One region of the Paenibacillus hubeiensis genome, then DNA from elsewhere that is predicted to be linked to it. Evidence: riboswitches for the same ligand, from Rfam matches in the RefSeq annotation. Region 1 holds a riboswitch; the other holds the start of a gene.
What was found. Region 1 has a riboswitch for glycine ahead of sdaAB (L-serine ammonia-lyase, iron-sulfur-dependent subunit beta). Riboswitches for the same ligand answer to the same signal wherever they lie in the genome.
Positions count from the first base shown of each region.

Region 2: linked by a shared signal. The riboswitch ahead of gcvT (glycine cleavage system aminomethyltransferase GcvT) and the one ahead of sdaAB (L-serine ammonia-lyase, iron-sulfur-dependent subunit beta) in region 1 are both predicted to bind glycine.

Region 1 is NZ_JAVYAE020000015.1:92,159-99,983, forward strand. Features, by position in the region: gene RSX24_RS26655 (LolA family protein) at 1-210, shown strand, start outside; gene RSX24_RS26660 (PH domain-containing protein) at 228-734, shown strand; gene RSX24_RS26665 (PH domain-containing protein) at 724-2,235, shown strand; glycine riboswitch at 2,527-2,655, shown strand; glycine riboswitch at 2,660-2,758, shown strand; gene sdaAB (L-serine ammonia-lyase, iron-sulfur-dependent subunit beta) at 2,881-3,570, shown strand; gene sdaAA (L-serine ammonia-lyase, iron-sulfur-dependent, subunit alpha) at 3,560-4,492, shown strand; gene RSX24_RS26680 (alpha-glycosidase) at 4,592-6,355, opposite strand; gene RSX24_RS26685 (response regulator transcription factor) at 6,464-7,147, shown strand; gene RSX24_RS26690 (HAMP domain-containing sensor histidine kinase) at 7,144-7,825, shown strand, end outside.
Region 2 is NZ_JAVYAE020000005.1:286,369-294,193, reverse strand. Features, by position in the region: gene ptsP (phosphoenolpyruvate--protein phosphotransferase) at 1-914, shown strand, start outside; gene gcvPB (aminomethyl-transferring glycine dehydrogenase subunit GcvPB) at 1,112-2,587, opposite strand; gene gcvPA (aminomethyl-transferring glycine dehydrogenase subunit GcvPA) at 2,683-4,038, opposite strand; gene gcvT (glycine cleavage system aminomethyltransferase GcvT) at 4,035-5,189, opposite strand; glycine riboswitch at 5,375-5,475, opposite strand; glycine riboswitch at 5,479-5,596, opposite strand; gene gcvH (glycine cleavage system protein GcvH) at 5,930-6,322, shown strand; gene RSX24_RS16530 (PTS mannitol transporter subunit IIBC) at 6,772-7,825, shown strand, end outside.

The DNA.
Region 1 (7,825 bases):
GCGCCGGATGAAGATGGTGATGACACGCTGCTGCCTGATGAGTCCGAGGTTGAGGTTCGTGACACAGAGGGTTCGTATATGAAGAGCATCCGGAACATATCCTGGACCGAGAATGGATTGCGCTACTCTATCATGGGTGAGAACGAAGAATGGACAAAGGAGAAGCTTCAAGCTTGGGCGAAGGATCTGAAGCTGCCCAATCAGCCTTAATTGAATTGGAGGAGAGTGTGAGTCAAGCAATGGATTACGCAGAGCATAACAACGGAGAACGGCGGCGCCTCCACCCGAAAGCTAAACAAGCAACAGCCTTGACGGCCCTAATGGTCAATGGGCTGTTGATTTTACTGGCCGTCGGATATCTGATCGTAGCATGGTTTAGAGATTGGGTGGAGTGGCCGGGATGGCTCGGGACAGGGATTTTTATGATTTCACTAATCTGGTATACCTGGATTTTGCCCGGATTACGTTACCGGCACTTCAGTTTTCGGGTCGCTGATGATGAAGTGGAGATCCATTCTGGCTGGTTGTGGCATACGGATACGATTGTGCCGATGACGCGTGTGCAGCAGGTGGAACTGGAAAGCGGTCCTCTGCTGCGAAAATATGGACTTGCCAAAGTCAGCATCGTTACGGCGGCAGCTACGCTCCACATTGCCGGGTTGGAACGGGCAGAGGCAGAGCAATTGAAGCGCAATATCGGTCATCTGGCGAAGGTGGAAGATCATGATGAATGAACCGAAGCGTTTACATAAGATGTATGTCCTCTTTCCTTTTTTTAGCGTAATGAAGTCCATCATTCCGATTATCGTTCTACTCATCATCAAAGGCGTGGACTGGAGCAAATTTCCGTGGTACAGCTATGCTGAGGCCGTTGTGTGCATCGCGCTTCCTTTTGTTCTGTATGGTTGGATCAAATGGCGTAAATTCAGTTATACGCTGCAGGACGATCGTATTGTGCTGCGCCAGGGCCTATTTGTCCGGGAGGAGAAATCGATCTATTTCAGCCGCATCCACTCCGTCCAGACGCAACAGCCCCTGATTCAGCGGATGCTCCGGCTGGCACAGCTCAAGATTGAGACGCCGGGGGGCAGCGTTGAGGCGGATGGCGTGCTTCCCGCTCTGGCAATTACAGAGGCCGAGCGGATCGAACGGTGGTTATATCAGAAGCGAAGTGAAGCGGTGAAGAGAGAGGACGCGCCTGCGGCAGCACCATGGTCCGAAGAGCATGTTCGCCGCGAAGAGGGAGAAGCTCCCGGACAGAGTGTGGAGCTTATGGAGGGGGCAGCATTCCCGGTAAAGCGAGAGGTTCTGCTGCGCCTGTCAGCCGGCAGATTGTTTGTCGGAGCGCTGACAACGATGAATCTGCCGCTTGTCGTGGTTTTCGGTGCAGGGGTCTATTCATTCGCAGATGACCTGCTTCCGGATCACTTTTACAGCAACCTGGTTGAACAGGCCGGACGGCTGCCCGTAATTTGGTGGCTCGGACTTGTGCCCGTCATGTTTTTGCTGGCATGGATCTTGTCAGCCGTGCTGTTTACGATCAAGTATGCCGGGTTCACCGTGGAGCAGGAAGGCGGAAACATTGCCATCGTTTCCGGTCTGCTCGACCGGAGAAAGCATGTGTTTTCTCCCCGTAAGGTACAGGCTGTGGAGGTCAAAGAGGGGTTGCTGCGACAGCCATTTGGTTATGCCGAGGTGGAGATATATGTCTTGACTTCGGAGATGGAGAAAAAAATGATGCTGCATCCGCTGCTGCCGGTTCGCGATGTGAATGAACTGCTTGCCCGAATCGTTCCGCAATTCGAAATGCACACACCTGCCAGCCGCCCTCCGGATCGAGCCCGCTGGTTGTTCCTGCGCTGGAAACTGCTGGGTGCGGCCGTGCTGGGAACGGCGGGAACCGTATTTCTGGGCCAGGCCGGCGCGCTGCTGTTTCTCTTCGTGCCCTTATGTGCCGTTTGGGGATACGGATGCTTCAAGGATGAAGGGATGAGCATTCAAGGCAAGCAGCTGACGCTTCGTCACCGGACCATATCCCGCAGAACGGCATTAATGCGCAGGCCCCATGTCGTTACGGTGAACACCGCTGCCACGACCGGACAGCGAAGCAAGTCCTTGCTATCCGTTCGGGCCAAGCTTATGGTGAATCGAAGCGGCTTTAGAGCGGTTTTCCTGGAACATGACCAGGCTAATGCCGTGAAGGATTGGTTTCGACAGGCTTCGAACTTGATCTAGTTGGATAGGGAGACTGTTAATCACCGAACAATACCATAAAAGGATGCATATAAATATATGGAGAATCTCAATGTATATATGTACAACGTCTCCAAACATTATTGGCCTCTCAGCCGGGATTTGCGATATCATGCACCCGTTTATCTGGCACTCGTCCGAGTATGGTAATAATACGTTAATTTTATTGACATAAAGTGTGTTGAAGTTTAATCTGTTATATGAATGACCAAGATGAGTAAGTAATATGTGTGAACAAGAACATGACTTATCGATTATGACCTATATAGCGAATGATGACGAGTGGGAGAGACCCGGACAGGCTGAATAAACATTCATGCGGCCGCTTCGGGCACCGAAGGAGCAAGCGGCGTGCACCCGGCACGAACGTTAATCTCTCAGGTAAATGTACCATCGTTGGACGCAGCTCTGGAGAGTGTGCCATGACATGGCGCCGCCCAAGGGGTAAATGATGGGGTCGAACAATCGACCAACATCATGAAACTCTCAGGCATCGAGGACAGAGAGAGGGCTAAAGGCCCTTCTCTGTCCTTTTTGGTGTGTTTATAAGGAAGCATAGTGAAAATATGGATGCCTTGGATTCGGACATGATGGAGTCGGCGGGGCAGTTACATGGAGGGGTGCAGGATGCGTTTCAAAGATGTGTTTTCAATTATTGGCCCGTCTATGACGGGGCCATCCAGTTCACATACGGCAGGAGCGGCAAGGCTCGGCCGAATTGCGCGCCAATGGCTCGGCTTTATGCCCGAGCGGGCGCGGTTAACGTTGTACGGCTCGTTTGCGGATACGTATCAGGGCCATGGCACCGATCTTGCGCTGATCGGCGGCCTTCTCGACTATGCAACCGACGATCCGCGCATTCCGGATGCGGAGCGATATGCGGAAGAAGCCGGAATGGATGTCGAATTCTATACGAGCGGCCTGCCTGCCCCGCATCCGAATACCGTCAAGATCGAACTGCGGCACGGCGAACGCCAATGCTCGCTGGTTGGTGCCTCCATCGGCGGCGGCAGCGTATCGGTGCACGCGCTGAACGATTTCCGCGTGCAGATCAGCGGCGAATTCCCTACATTGGTCCTGCGCCATTCCGACAAGGCCGGCGTCCTTGCCTCGGTGACGTCAACGGTCAGTTCCTCCGGCGTGAACATCGGTTACATGCAGGTAGACCGCAAAGCCCGCGACGGCGAAGCGTTGACGGCGATGGAGATGGACGGTCCGCCAAATGCGGAGATGCTGAACCGATTGCGTACCCTGGAACATATGCTGGACGTTCGGGTCATTGATTTGAAGAGAGGGGTGGGTCACGATGCGGTTTAAACATTTGCACGAGCTGAGCGCCATCTGCACGGCCGAATCCAAGTCGATTGCGCAGCTTATGGTCGAGGAGCAGGTAAAGGAAACCAATGTCCCGGAAACGGACGTTGTGCGGCAAATGTCGGAATATTATCAGGTGATGAAGGAGGCTGTGCGTAAAGGACTGACGGAGGACACCACTTCGCGCAGCGGATTGACGGGCGGAGACGGCAAAAAGATGGCCGCGTACATTCGCAGCGGAGAAACCTGCTCGGGTGATGCTTCTGCGCTTGCAATGGCCTATGCGCTGTGCGTATCCGAGGTGAATGCCTCCATGGGACGCATCGTGGCGACGCCGACGGCGGGTTCCTGCGGCATTATCCCCGGCGTGTTCATTAGCGCCCAGGAGCGGTTTGGCTGGAATGACGAGCATTTGGTCAATGGTTTGTTCTGTGCCGGAGCCATCGGATACGTCATTGCCAACAATTCCTTCATCTCGGGAGCCGAAGGGGGCTGCCAGGCTGAAGTGGGCTCAGCGATCGGCATGGCAGCAGGCGCAATGGTGGAGCTGCGCGGAGGCACGCCGGAGCAGGTCGTGCATGCAGTCGGTCTTGCGCTCAAAAATACGCTGGGCCTGATCTGCGATCCGGTGGCCGGGCTAGTAGAGATCCCTTGCATCGTCCGCAATGGGCTGGGTGCCGTGACTGCACTGGCTGCCGCGGATATGGCCCTGGCTGGCGTGCGCAGCGCGATTCCTTCGGACGAAGTGATCGATGTGATGCTGGAGGTGGGCAGCGCCATGCCGAGCAGGCATCGCGAGACGGCCCAGGGAGGTTTGGCGCAGACGCCGACGGGGCGCAAAATGATGGAGAAGCTGGCCAGACCGAAAGCGAAGCGTGCGCCCGAGCCTGAACTGCAAACGGGAGAAGAACAACCTTCCGAGTAGACGGAAATGGTGTCATTGCCATGATTTCATCGATATTTAAAAGCCGATGCAAGTTCTTCCATAGGAAGAGCCGCATCGGCTTTTTTGAGCATGGGGCACTTACTCGGGTTTCAGCGGCGTGGTTCCCAGAACGGCATATCCATAGGCGGGAAGCTCCACGGCGAGCGTGCCTCCTTCCAGGGCGATCCGGTGGTCGCTCTCCAACAAATCGGCCCATTCTCCTTCGCCTGCTTCAAGCTCGAACATGGCCGTTTCTTCGGAGCGGTTGAATAACACGAGAATGCGTTCCTCGTCGCTTTGCCGCTCCAGCACCAGCTGGCTGCCGCCTGGGCTTGCTTGCGGGAAGCGGATGCTGCCTTTCGCACGCAGGGCGGGATGGGCATGGCGAAGCGCAATGATTGTTTTGTAGAAGTCCAGCAGCTCTCGATCTTGCTTCGCTTCGTCCCATTCCATGCATCTGCGGCATTCGGGATCTCCCCCGCCCTCCAGACCGATTTCATCCCCGTAATAGATGCAGGGGGCTCCCATGTAGCTGAACTGGAACAAGGCTGCCAGCTTCATCTTGCGTTTATCCCCTTGAGCCAACGTGAGCAGCCTTGGCGTATCGTGGCTGTCCAGCAGGTTGAATGCAACCTCGCTGGCCTGGTGTACATATCTGGACAATTGTTTTGCCATGGCATGCACGAATTGATCCGCATGCATCTTTCCCATCACAAAAAAGCGGTTAACGGCTTCGGTGAACGGATAATTCATCGCGGCGTCGAATTGGTCGCCCTGCAGCCATGCCGAAGCTTCGTTCCACACTTCGCCCAAAATGTAGGCATCCGGGTTGGCTTGCTTGACCACGCGCCGGAAATCCTGCCAGAACGCATTGTTGACTTCGTCGGCCACGTCCAGCCGCCATCCGTCCGCTCCGACATCCTTGATCCAATACTCCGCGACCTTGAGCAGATATTCCTTGACCTCGGGATTTTCCGTGTTCAGCTTCGGCATATGCGGCTCAAAACCGAAAGTATCGTACGTGGGTACGCCGTCCTTCACGTCAAGGGGAAACTCATGAACGTGAAACCAGTTCGCATAACGGGATTTCGACCCGTTCTGTTGTACGTCGACGAAGGGAGCGAACGTTTTGCCGGAATGGTTGAACACCGCATCGAGGAGCACCTTGATTCCGCGCTTATGGCACTGTTCCACCAGGCGTTTGATCGTTTCCGCATCTCCGAAATGGCGATCCACTTTCAGATAATCTTCCGTATCGTACTTGTGGTTTGTGGTTGCTTGGAAAATCGGAGTGAAATAGATGGCCGTGATGCCGAGCTCGCTCAAATAATCGAGATGGTCCATGACACCCTGCAAATCTCCGCCGAAAAAGTTGAAAGGCGTAGGTTCGCTGCCCCATGGTTCAATGTCCTTCGGATTCCGGGAAGGATCGCCATTGGCGAATCGTTCGGGGAATATTTGATAGAATACGGCGTCTTTGACCCAATCCGGCGGTTCAAAAACGGCTCCGGGATGTATGTACGGGAACTGGAACATGCGGCCGGGATCGTCAGGCTCCTCCTCTTGAAAGTCGGTTTCGGTCATCCAGATCTGCTCTTGCCCGCTTTTGAGCAAAAAGGCGTACTTCAGCCGATGATAGGGCGGCTTGACCTCTCCTTCGAAGTAATCAAACATGGAATCGGAGGCATACTTGCTTAAAGGAATCAAGGCTCTCGTTTCTTCCCAGGCATATTTGTCCCCGGTCAGCGCAAGGGCCTCGGTGAGATCGTCTTTTTTGGCGCGAAGCCGGAGACGAATCGTATCTTTGTCGTAGGCATAGGCCCAATTGCGTTTGGATTGGTGATAGATGGCTTCCAGCAGCATGTGATGCATTCCTCCAATCATAATGAACATGAACCGACGTGATATCGGCAGTTTAGGTATAATTGAGATATATTACCTCAAAGAAGCAGAAAGGAAACGATGATACGCATGAAACCAAAATTGTTATACATTGAGGACGACATCGAAATTTCCGCATGGGTCAGGGATGACCTTGAAGAACGAGGATATGACGTCGTTTGGCTCGCAAGCGGCGAAGGAGCCACGGAGGCGGCAAATGGATGCTCCTTGATTATTCTCGACGTGATGCTGCCCGGATTGGACGGATTCACGGTAGGGCAACGACTCAAAAAGGAACATCCCGCGGTCCCGATCGTCATGCTTTCGGCCCGGACGTCGATTGACGACAAGCTGCACGGGCTTGAATTCGCGGACGACTACGTGACCAAACCGTTTCATCCGGATGAGTTGGCCGCCCGAATCGAGGTCCAGTTGCGCAAGTCGGGTACCGCAGTGGCGTCCGGTCAAACGATCAGGCTGGAGCACCTCTCCATCCATGAGCAGGATCATCGGATCGTCAATGAAGAAACGGGAGAAGAGATTATTTTATCGGGAAAACAGTATCACATCTTCGCCTACCTGCTCCGGCACATGGGCATGATCCGAACCAAGGAGCAGATCTACGAAGCGGTATGGAACGAACCTTACCTTGACGGCGACAAGACGTTAATGGTGCATATTCGCCATCTGCGGGAGAAGCTGGAGCGCGATCCGGCGAATCCGACGATTTTGCAAACGGTGCGCGGCGTTGGATATCGCGTGAAAAAACCATGATTCGCCGTTGGCGGAAACGGACTACAGTAGAAGCGCCCCGCCAGACTCGAAAGGGCAAATCGGAGAACGTGCGCAAGCTCCGGTGGACGCGTTCCTTGATGTCCCGTTATATTCTGCTCATTTTATGTGCGGTATTATTTGTTCCGGTCGTCCTCCCAATCATTTCTGTAACATATGCCGTCATTGCCAACTACACAAACCATCATGTGGACCAGACTCCGTATGGCGATGCAACGGGATTCGGGAAAATGTGGATCGGCGAAGGTCGGAGGCTGGACGGGGTTCCCCCGAAGGAAGTGGATGCACGGCTAAGGAAGCTGCATGACGATTATCCCGAGTCTTCGATATACCGGGTTAACGGCAAAGGGGAGACCGAGCTAATTCTGCCGGGAACCGGCGTGGAAGTGGCTGTAACGAAAAATGCAGCTAAAGCGGAGACTCGATTGAAGTGGATGCTTGGCGAACAGCGAACGGAAGTTACCCTTATTCCCGCTGTCTGGGAAGCGTCCGACATGCTGCAGTTCATGAAGGATGCTTCCTACCGCGACCCGTTGACGGCGGTCGCTTTTGTGGGCGGCGGGAATGTGGACAAAGGGCAGGGGTTTATGGTCATCGAGATGCCGCGACATATGTTGGAGATGCAGCGCAGCGAACCTTGGGAGTTTTTGTATTTGCTTA
Region 2 (7,825 bases), on a different contig from region 1:
ATGGCGTGCACGTTGAATTGGCGGCAAACATCGGTACGCCAAACGATGTTGCCGGCGTATTGGAAAACGGCGGCGAAGGCGTAGGCCTGTACCGTACCGAGTTCCTGTACATGGGCAGAGACAAACTTCCTTCCGAGGACGTTCAGTACAATGCGTACAAAACGGTGCTCGAAAAAATGGAAGGCAAACCTGTCGTTGTCCGCACGCTCGACATCGGTGGAGACAAGGAGCTTCCTTACCTTGACCTGCCGAAAGAAATGAATCCATTCTTAGGCTTCCGCGCGATTCGTCTGTGTCTGGACCGTCAAGATATTTTCCGTACACAGCTTCGTGCTTTGCTGCGCGCCAGCGTGCACGGGAACCTGCGCATCATGTTCCCGATGATCGCCACGCTCGGCGAGTTCCGTGAAGCAAAAGCCGTCCTGCTCGAAGAGAAGGATAAGCTGGTAGCTGAAGGGATTGCTGTTTCCGACAGCATCCAACTCGGTATCATGGTCGAAATCCCTTCGACTGCAGTTCTTGCGGATCAATTTGCCAAAGAGGTTGATTTCTTCAGTATCGGAACGAACGATCTGATTCAATACACCATGGCTGCTGACCGTATGAACGAACGTGTCTCTTACCTGTACCAACCATACAATCCTGCTATTTTGCGTTTGGTCAAAATGGTCATCGATGCGGCGCATCGTGAAGGAAAATGGGCTGGCATGTGTGGAGAGATGGCTGGAGACGAAACGGCAATTCCGTTGCTGCTTGGTCTTGGACTGGATGAGTTCAGCATGAGCGCAACCTCCATTCTGCCAGCTCGCAGTCAGATCACGAAATTGTCCCGTGCCGAGATGCAGGAACTTGCTGCCAAAGCACTGGATATGCAAACCGCTGAGCAAGTGGTTGAACTGGTTAAAAGCATCTAAGCATCACTGGGTTCGGGGTTTCCCCGATGTTTAAGGGTCTTTTCTTTTTCCGATTGAAGGGGCTGCAGCGATGCAGCATATGGATGCCGGTGTCTGCGTAAAGCGGATGCCGGCTTTTTTTCCTCGATTGCAAATGCCGGCCAAGAAAGCCGCACACGGTTGTCGATAACCTTGTGCGGCTTTTTGTTATGGCCTGATCAACTGCAGGCGCAGTTCAACACAGGCTTGCGTGCAGCAGTTGTTTCGTCGAGACGGGTCACAGGCGTGCTGTAGGGTGCATTGAGCACGACCTCCGGCGTTTCCTCAGCTTCCTTCGCGATGCGGATCATCGTATCGATGAAACCGTCAAGCGTTTCCTTGCTTTCCGTCTCGGTCGGTTCGATCATGATGCACTCCTCCACATTCAATGGGAAGTATACCGTTGGCGGATGGTAACCGAAATCGAGCAAACGTTTGGCGACGTCAAGCGTGCGTACGCCGTATTGCTTGAGGCCGCGTCCCGACATGACGAATTCGTGCTTGCACACCCCCGGATACGGAATCTCGTAATAAGGAGCGAGCCGGGCCATCATGTAATTGGCGTTGAGAACGGCGCATTCGGAAACGCGGCGCAAGCCTTCCGGCCCGTAGGTGCGGATGTAAGCATATGCGCGTACCAAGATGCCGAAGTTGCCGTAAAATGCTTTGACCCGACCGATCGATTGGTCCCCGGCATGATCAAGCGTATATCGGCCTTCATCATCGCGTATGACGACAGGTTTTGGCAGGAACGGAACAAGCAGACTTTTCACGCCAACCGGACCGGCTCCAGGACCGCCGCCGCCATGTGGAGTGCTCATCGTTTTATGCAAATTGAGATGCACGACGTCGAAGCCCATGTCGCCAGGCCGGGCGATGCCCATGATGGCATTGGAATTTGCGCCGTCGTAATAGAGCAAGCCGCCGGCCTCATGCACGATCGAGGCAATTTCCTGAATGTCCTTTTCGAACAGGCCAAGCGTATTCGGATTGGTCAGCATCAGAGCCGCCGTATCGCTGCCGACGGCTGTGCGCAAGGCGTCCAGATCGACGAGCCCATCCGAACGGGAAGGGATGGTTACGGTCTCGAAGCCGGCAACGGTAGCGCTGGCCGGGTTGGTGCCGTGGGAGGAATCCGGCACGATGACTTTGGTGCGCGTTTCGCCCCGGCTTTCGTGATAGGCCCGAATCATCATCAGCCCCGTCCATTCGCCATGCGCGCCAGCGGCAGGTTGAAGGGTTACGGCATCCATGCCGGTCAGGCCGGCAAGGTCGTTTTGCAGCGTGTACAGCAGTTCAAGCGCCCCTTGGATGCTGGATTCGTGCTGATAGGGGTGGATTTTGGCAAAGCCGCTGTATCGGGCGACGTCTTCGTTGATTTTTGGATTGTATTTCATCGTGCACGATCCTAACGGGTAGAAGCCGTTATCCACGCCGAAGTTGCGACGGGAAAGGGCGGTGTAATGCCGGATGACATCCACTTCGTAAACCTCAGGCAATGCGGCTGCTTCGGAGCGAAGCATTTCCCGGGGAATCAGGGATTCGATCTCTTGCCTTGGCACATCGCATTCCGGCAGGGAATAGGCGACGCGCCCGGGGCTGCTCAACTCAAAAATAAGCGATTGCTCGGGAGTGACGTTGGCGGCGGGGTTTATCGCGGTTTCTGTGTTGGCATCCCTGTTATTTCCGTTTATGTCTTGAACTGCGGATTTCGTTCCGGTTTGCGTTGTTTGCGTTGTTGTCTCCTGCGTCACAGCGATCCCTCCAGTACACGTGCGAATTCGTCGATCTCTTCTTTGCTGCGGCGTTCGGTTACGGCAATCAGCAGATGTCCGGCCAGTTCCGGATAATGGCGCCCCAGATCATAACCGCCGATAAAACCTTCCTTGAGCCATTTCAACTGCAGTGCTTCGATATTCGTTCCTTCCGGCAGCCGAATGACAAATTCATTAAACGTAGGTGTGGAAAATGCAATGCTCACGCCCGGAATGGCTTGCAGAATCCGGCGGGCATAATGGCTCTTCTGAACATTCAGGTCGGCCACGTCGATCATGCCTTGTCTGCCCATGGTGGACATGTAGACGGAGGCGCTAAGGGCAAGCAGCGCTTGATTCGAGCAGATGTTGGACGTCGCCTTCTCGCGGCGAATGTGCTGCTCGCGGGCTTGCAGCGTCAGCACAAAACCGCGTTTGCCGCTGCGGTCGGTCGTCTGGCCGACGATGCGTCCGGGAATGCGGCGCATGTGAGCCTGGGATACGGCGAAATATCCGCAAGTCGGTCCGCCGAGCGAAGCGGCGATGCCAAGCGGCTGCGCGTCGCCGACGACGATGTCGGCGCCAAGCTTGCCGGGAGCTTCAAGCAGGCCAAGCGACAGCGGGTTCGCGCTAACGACGAGCAGGCCTTTGTGCGCATGCACGAGGTCTGCGGCCTGTTTTACATGTTCCAGAGCTCCGAAGAAGTTGGGGCTTTGAATCATGACGGCAGCGGTGTCCCCGGATACGGCGGCTTGCAGGGCATCCCAGTCGGTCACGCCGTCTTTGTGGCCAATCTCGACGATCTCCAGATTAAGGCCGTGAGCATATGCTTTCAGGACTTGGCGGGACTCGGGATGCACTGTGCTGGACACGATCAGCTGCTTGCGGCGGGTGGCCGCAGCAGCCAGATTCCCGGCTTCCGCAAAGGCTGTAGCGCCGTCATACATGCTGGCATTGGCAACGGCCATGCCGGTCAACTCACAGATGTATGACTGGAATTCAAAGATCGCTTGCAGCTCCCCTTGGCTGATTTCCGGTTGATATGGTGTGTAAGCTGTGTAAAATTCGGATCGCGAGATGACGTGATTGATGACGGAAGGAATGTGATGATCGTAAATGCCGGCGCCAAGAAAGCTGGCGTGTGTATCGAAATGGGCGTTAGCTCCGGCCTGTTTGGCCATATGGCGACTCAGCGCGTGTTCGTCGAGCCGGGAAGAAACGGGCAGTTCGCCCTGGAAACGAATGTCTTCGGGAATGTCGCGGAACAGGTCGTCGATCGTATCCACGCCAACCGTTGCCAGCATGGCGTTCTGATCCTGCTCGGTCATCGGGATGTAACGGTGCTTGGTCATGTTAGATCAGCTCCTTGGATGGTCTCTTTTGCATCAGGTGTCTTTGGTGCGCGCGTCCGTTTGTAAAAAGGGGTTTTGACGACCTCGGCTTTCAATGTTTTGCTGCGAATCCCGATCTCAAGCGGAGTACCCAGCGCAGCATACCTGCTGTCGATCAGGGCGAGCCCCAGATTGCGCTTCAGCGTAGGGGATTGGGTGCCGGTCGTCACTTCGCCGATCTGTACGCCATCCGCATAGATCGGATAGTGCGGCCGGGGAATTCCGCGCTCCAGCACTTCAATGCCAACCAGCTTGCGAGCAGGGCCTTCGTTCTTTTGCTGCAGCAGCGCTTCCTGACCGATAAACGGTCCGGCATTCCATTTCACGAACATGCCAAGCCCGGCTTCAAGCGGAGAAATGGTCGCGGACAGCTCTTGTCCGTACAACGGCAATCTTGCTTCAAAGCGCAGCGTATCCCTTGCGCCAAGTCCGGCAGGAATCAGTCCGTGCGTTGCTCCGGCTTGCAGCAGTCCTTCCCAGATCCGGGCGGCCTGATCGGCCGGGACGTAGAGCTCGAATCCATCTTCGCCCGTGTAACCCGTGCGCGAGAGCAGGAGCGTAACGCCGCATACGTCGGCATCGCGGACAAACCGGAACGGCTCGATGTCGCCGAGATTCGTACCCGTTGTGACTTTGGCCAGAATATCGGCAGCCAGCGGGCCTTGCAGCGCCAAAAGCGCGGTCTCTTCGGATACGTTGCTCATCTCAACACCGACAATGATGTGCTCTTGCAGCCATACCCAATCCTTTTCGATATTGGAGGCGTTGACGACCAGCATATAGCGCTGTTCTTCCAGTTTGTAGATGAGCAGGTCATCGACGACCCCGCCACTCGGATAACACATCAATGTGTACTGGGCTTGCCCGGGAACCAGCAATGTCACGTCATTGGTCGTCATTTGCTGCAAAAAGGCCTCGGCCTGTTCGCCTTGGACTATGAATTCACCCATGTGGGATACATCAAACAATCCTGCACGTTCGCGCACGGCCTCATGCTCTTTCTGGATGCCGCTGAACTGCACGGGCAGTTCCCAGCCGCCAAAATCGATGCAGCGCACGCCTTCGAATTGCTGATAATGCGGGAAGAGAGGGGTTCTTAACAAATCGGACATCATATCACCTCGTTTTAGGCCGCCGGAAGGGCCGATTGTGAAACGAAACCGCGAAAAAGGGATGGTCTATACGTCATGAGGAAGCTGCCTTATGCAGGATTCTTATGCACTGTTTTCGTTTTTTTGGGAAAAAGGAAAAGGACAGGCCAAAGAACCGGCATGCGGCAGCATGCTGAATTCCTGGGCTCTGTCCTTGGTACCTGAGAGTTACCCCGGCGCAGATTGCGTCAGGTTTCCCCTTGGGTGATCAAAACGCCCTTCTTGGGCGAATGGATGCTCTCCAGAGTTGCGTCCCGTAAAAGTCCTTTTGCCTGAGAGATTCACCCGCCGCTTGTCGGGGGTTTACTCCTTCGGCGCCACCACACGATCCCGAAGCGGGACGGGGCGATCTCTCCCTTTACGTTCATCCGCGAATATTGCTTCTGTCAGTTGTTTCTCCCCTCAATTAAAACGCGTTAAAGCTATTTGTGTCAAGAACTATATCATAAGAATAGAGAATAAAAGCGAATATTTGTTTTCTATCTCCTTTTAATGTTCGTGTTTCCGACAAGGTAGCGATTCCATATCCAGTATATGATTGAATGCCTATAAAAAGGATGTCACTTTTTGGAGGGTGAAAAGAATATATTGTTAGGTATATTGACATTTATGGCCGACATGTCATACGCTATGTTTTGGGAAAAAGGGAAGGTCAAGGAACGCATGCACTCCACTAATGAAAAAGCGAGGCGGATAACCAAATGAGCGAATTGAGAAACGATTTCCTGTACAGTGAAGAACACGAATGGGTGCAAACCGTCGGTGAAAATACTGTGCGTATAGGCATAACCGAATTCGCGCAGCATCAGCTGGGTGACATTGTGTTTGTTGAACTGCCTGACCTTGACTCGAATGTGCAAGCGGAGGCAGGCATTGGAACGATCGAATCCGTAAAGACGGTTTCGGATTTGTTTGCGCCCGTGGGAGGAATCGTTGTGGCCGTAAACGAGGCGCTGCAAGAGGCGCCGGAGCTGGTCAACACTTCTCCTTATGAAGAAGGCTGGATGGTTGAAATCCGCGTGGACGGCGATTTGAGCGCGGCGCTGTCAGGGCTGCTGGACGCGGATGCCTACCGGAAGCATACCGAAGAATAATCGTTTGCACTAATTTACGTATTATTACTGAAAATAAAAGTGTATATTTCATGGGTTTGAAAAGCCGATGCGGCCAAGCTGCCGCTTGGCTTTTTTGCGTTGTTTAAGGGGAAAGTCTGAAAGGGTGTATCTCTTGTGCCTCTTAAAAAACACTGTTTTTTTATATTATGCATTCTTGTTTTAATAAGCCAGGGCTATGATTGGGCATGATACATAGAAGGAATCGGTACGTTACTGTTGAACTTGCGACAACGCAAAACAGATCCAATTTAAATCTTGTCATCAACGTTCATGACGGGAGTTGATTTTCATTTCGTTGTAAGGGATACCGTTTTCATTTAGTATGAACTTGAAAATCACGAATACAAGATTTGTACCTTTATTCATCTGAACTGCGTGTTGATATGTTCAGTCGAGTCAAGGTTTAACATGTTGAGGAGGTTATCAATATGAGTTCAGTGGACGCAAAGTCCGGGAAAGCCGAAGGACTGCGGGTAGGCGTGCAAAAGTTCGGACGTTTCCTGAGCGGCATGGTTATGCCGAACATGGGTGCATTTATCGCATGGGGCTTGATCACGGCTTTATTCATACCGAAGGGTTGGTTCCCTAACGCCGATTTTGCGCAGCTCGTTGATCCGATGATCAAATATTTGCTGCCATTGCTGATCGGTTATACGGGCGGTACGATGGTGCATGGCACGCGCGGGGGCGTCGTCGGTTCGATTATGACCATAGGCGTCATCGTGGGCAGCGACATTCCGATGTTTCTTGGCGCAATGATCGCAGGTCCGCTTGCGGCTTGGATCATCAAACAGTTTGACAAAGCCGTTGAAGGCAAAATCAAATCCGGTTTTGAAATGTTGGTCAACAACTTCTCTGCCGGTATTATTGGCGGAATTCTGGCCTTGATCGCCCTGAAAGGGATCGGCCCTCTGATTGAGGCGCTCAGTAAAATTCTGTCCGCGGGCGTTCAAGGATTGATGGATCTCGGCTTGCTGCCACTCGTCAACCTGATCATCGAGCCGGGAAAAGTGCTTTTCCTGAACAATGCCATTAACCACGGGATTTTGACGCCTTTGGGAACGGATCAGGCTAGAGATCTCGGTCAATCCGTACTGTTCATGCTGGAATCAAATCCGGGTCCCGGACTTGGTATCTTGCTGGCATATTGCTTCTTTGGCCGTGGTTCTGCGAAATCTTCGGCTCCAGGTGCTGCCATCATCCATTTCTTTGGCGGGATTCACGAAATTTATTTCCCTTACATCCTGATGAGACCGATCCTGATCCTGGCCACTATTGCGGGTGGCGTCGCTGGAACGCTGACGTTCATGTTGACGGGTGCGGGACTCGTATCCGCTCCATCTCCGGGAAGTATCATCGCCTATTTCTTGTTGACACCTAAGGGCGGGTACGTTCCGATGTTGGCAGGCGTAATCATTGCAGCGGTCGTTTCCTTCCTGGTTGCTGCCGTTCTGCTCAAAACGGGCAAACAAAAAGACGAGG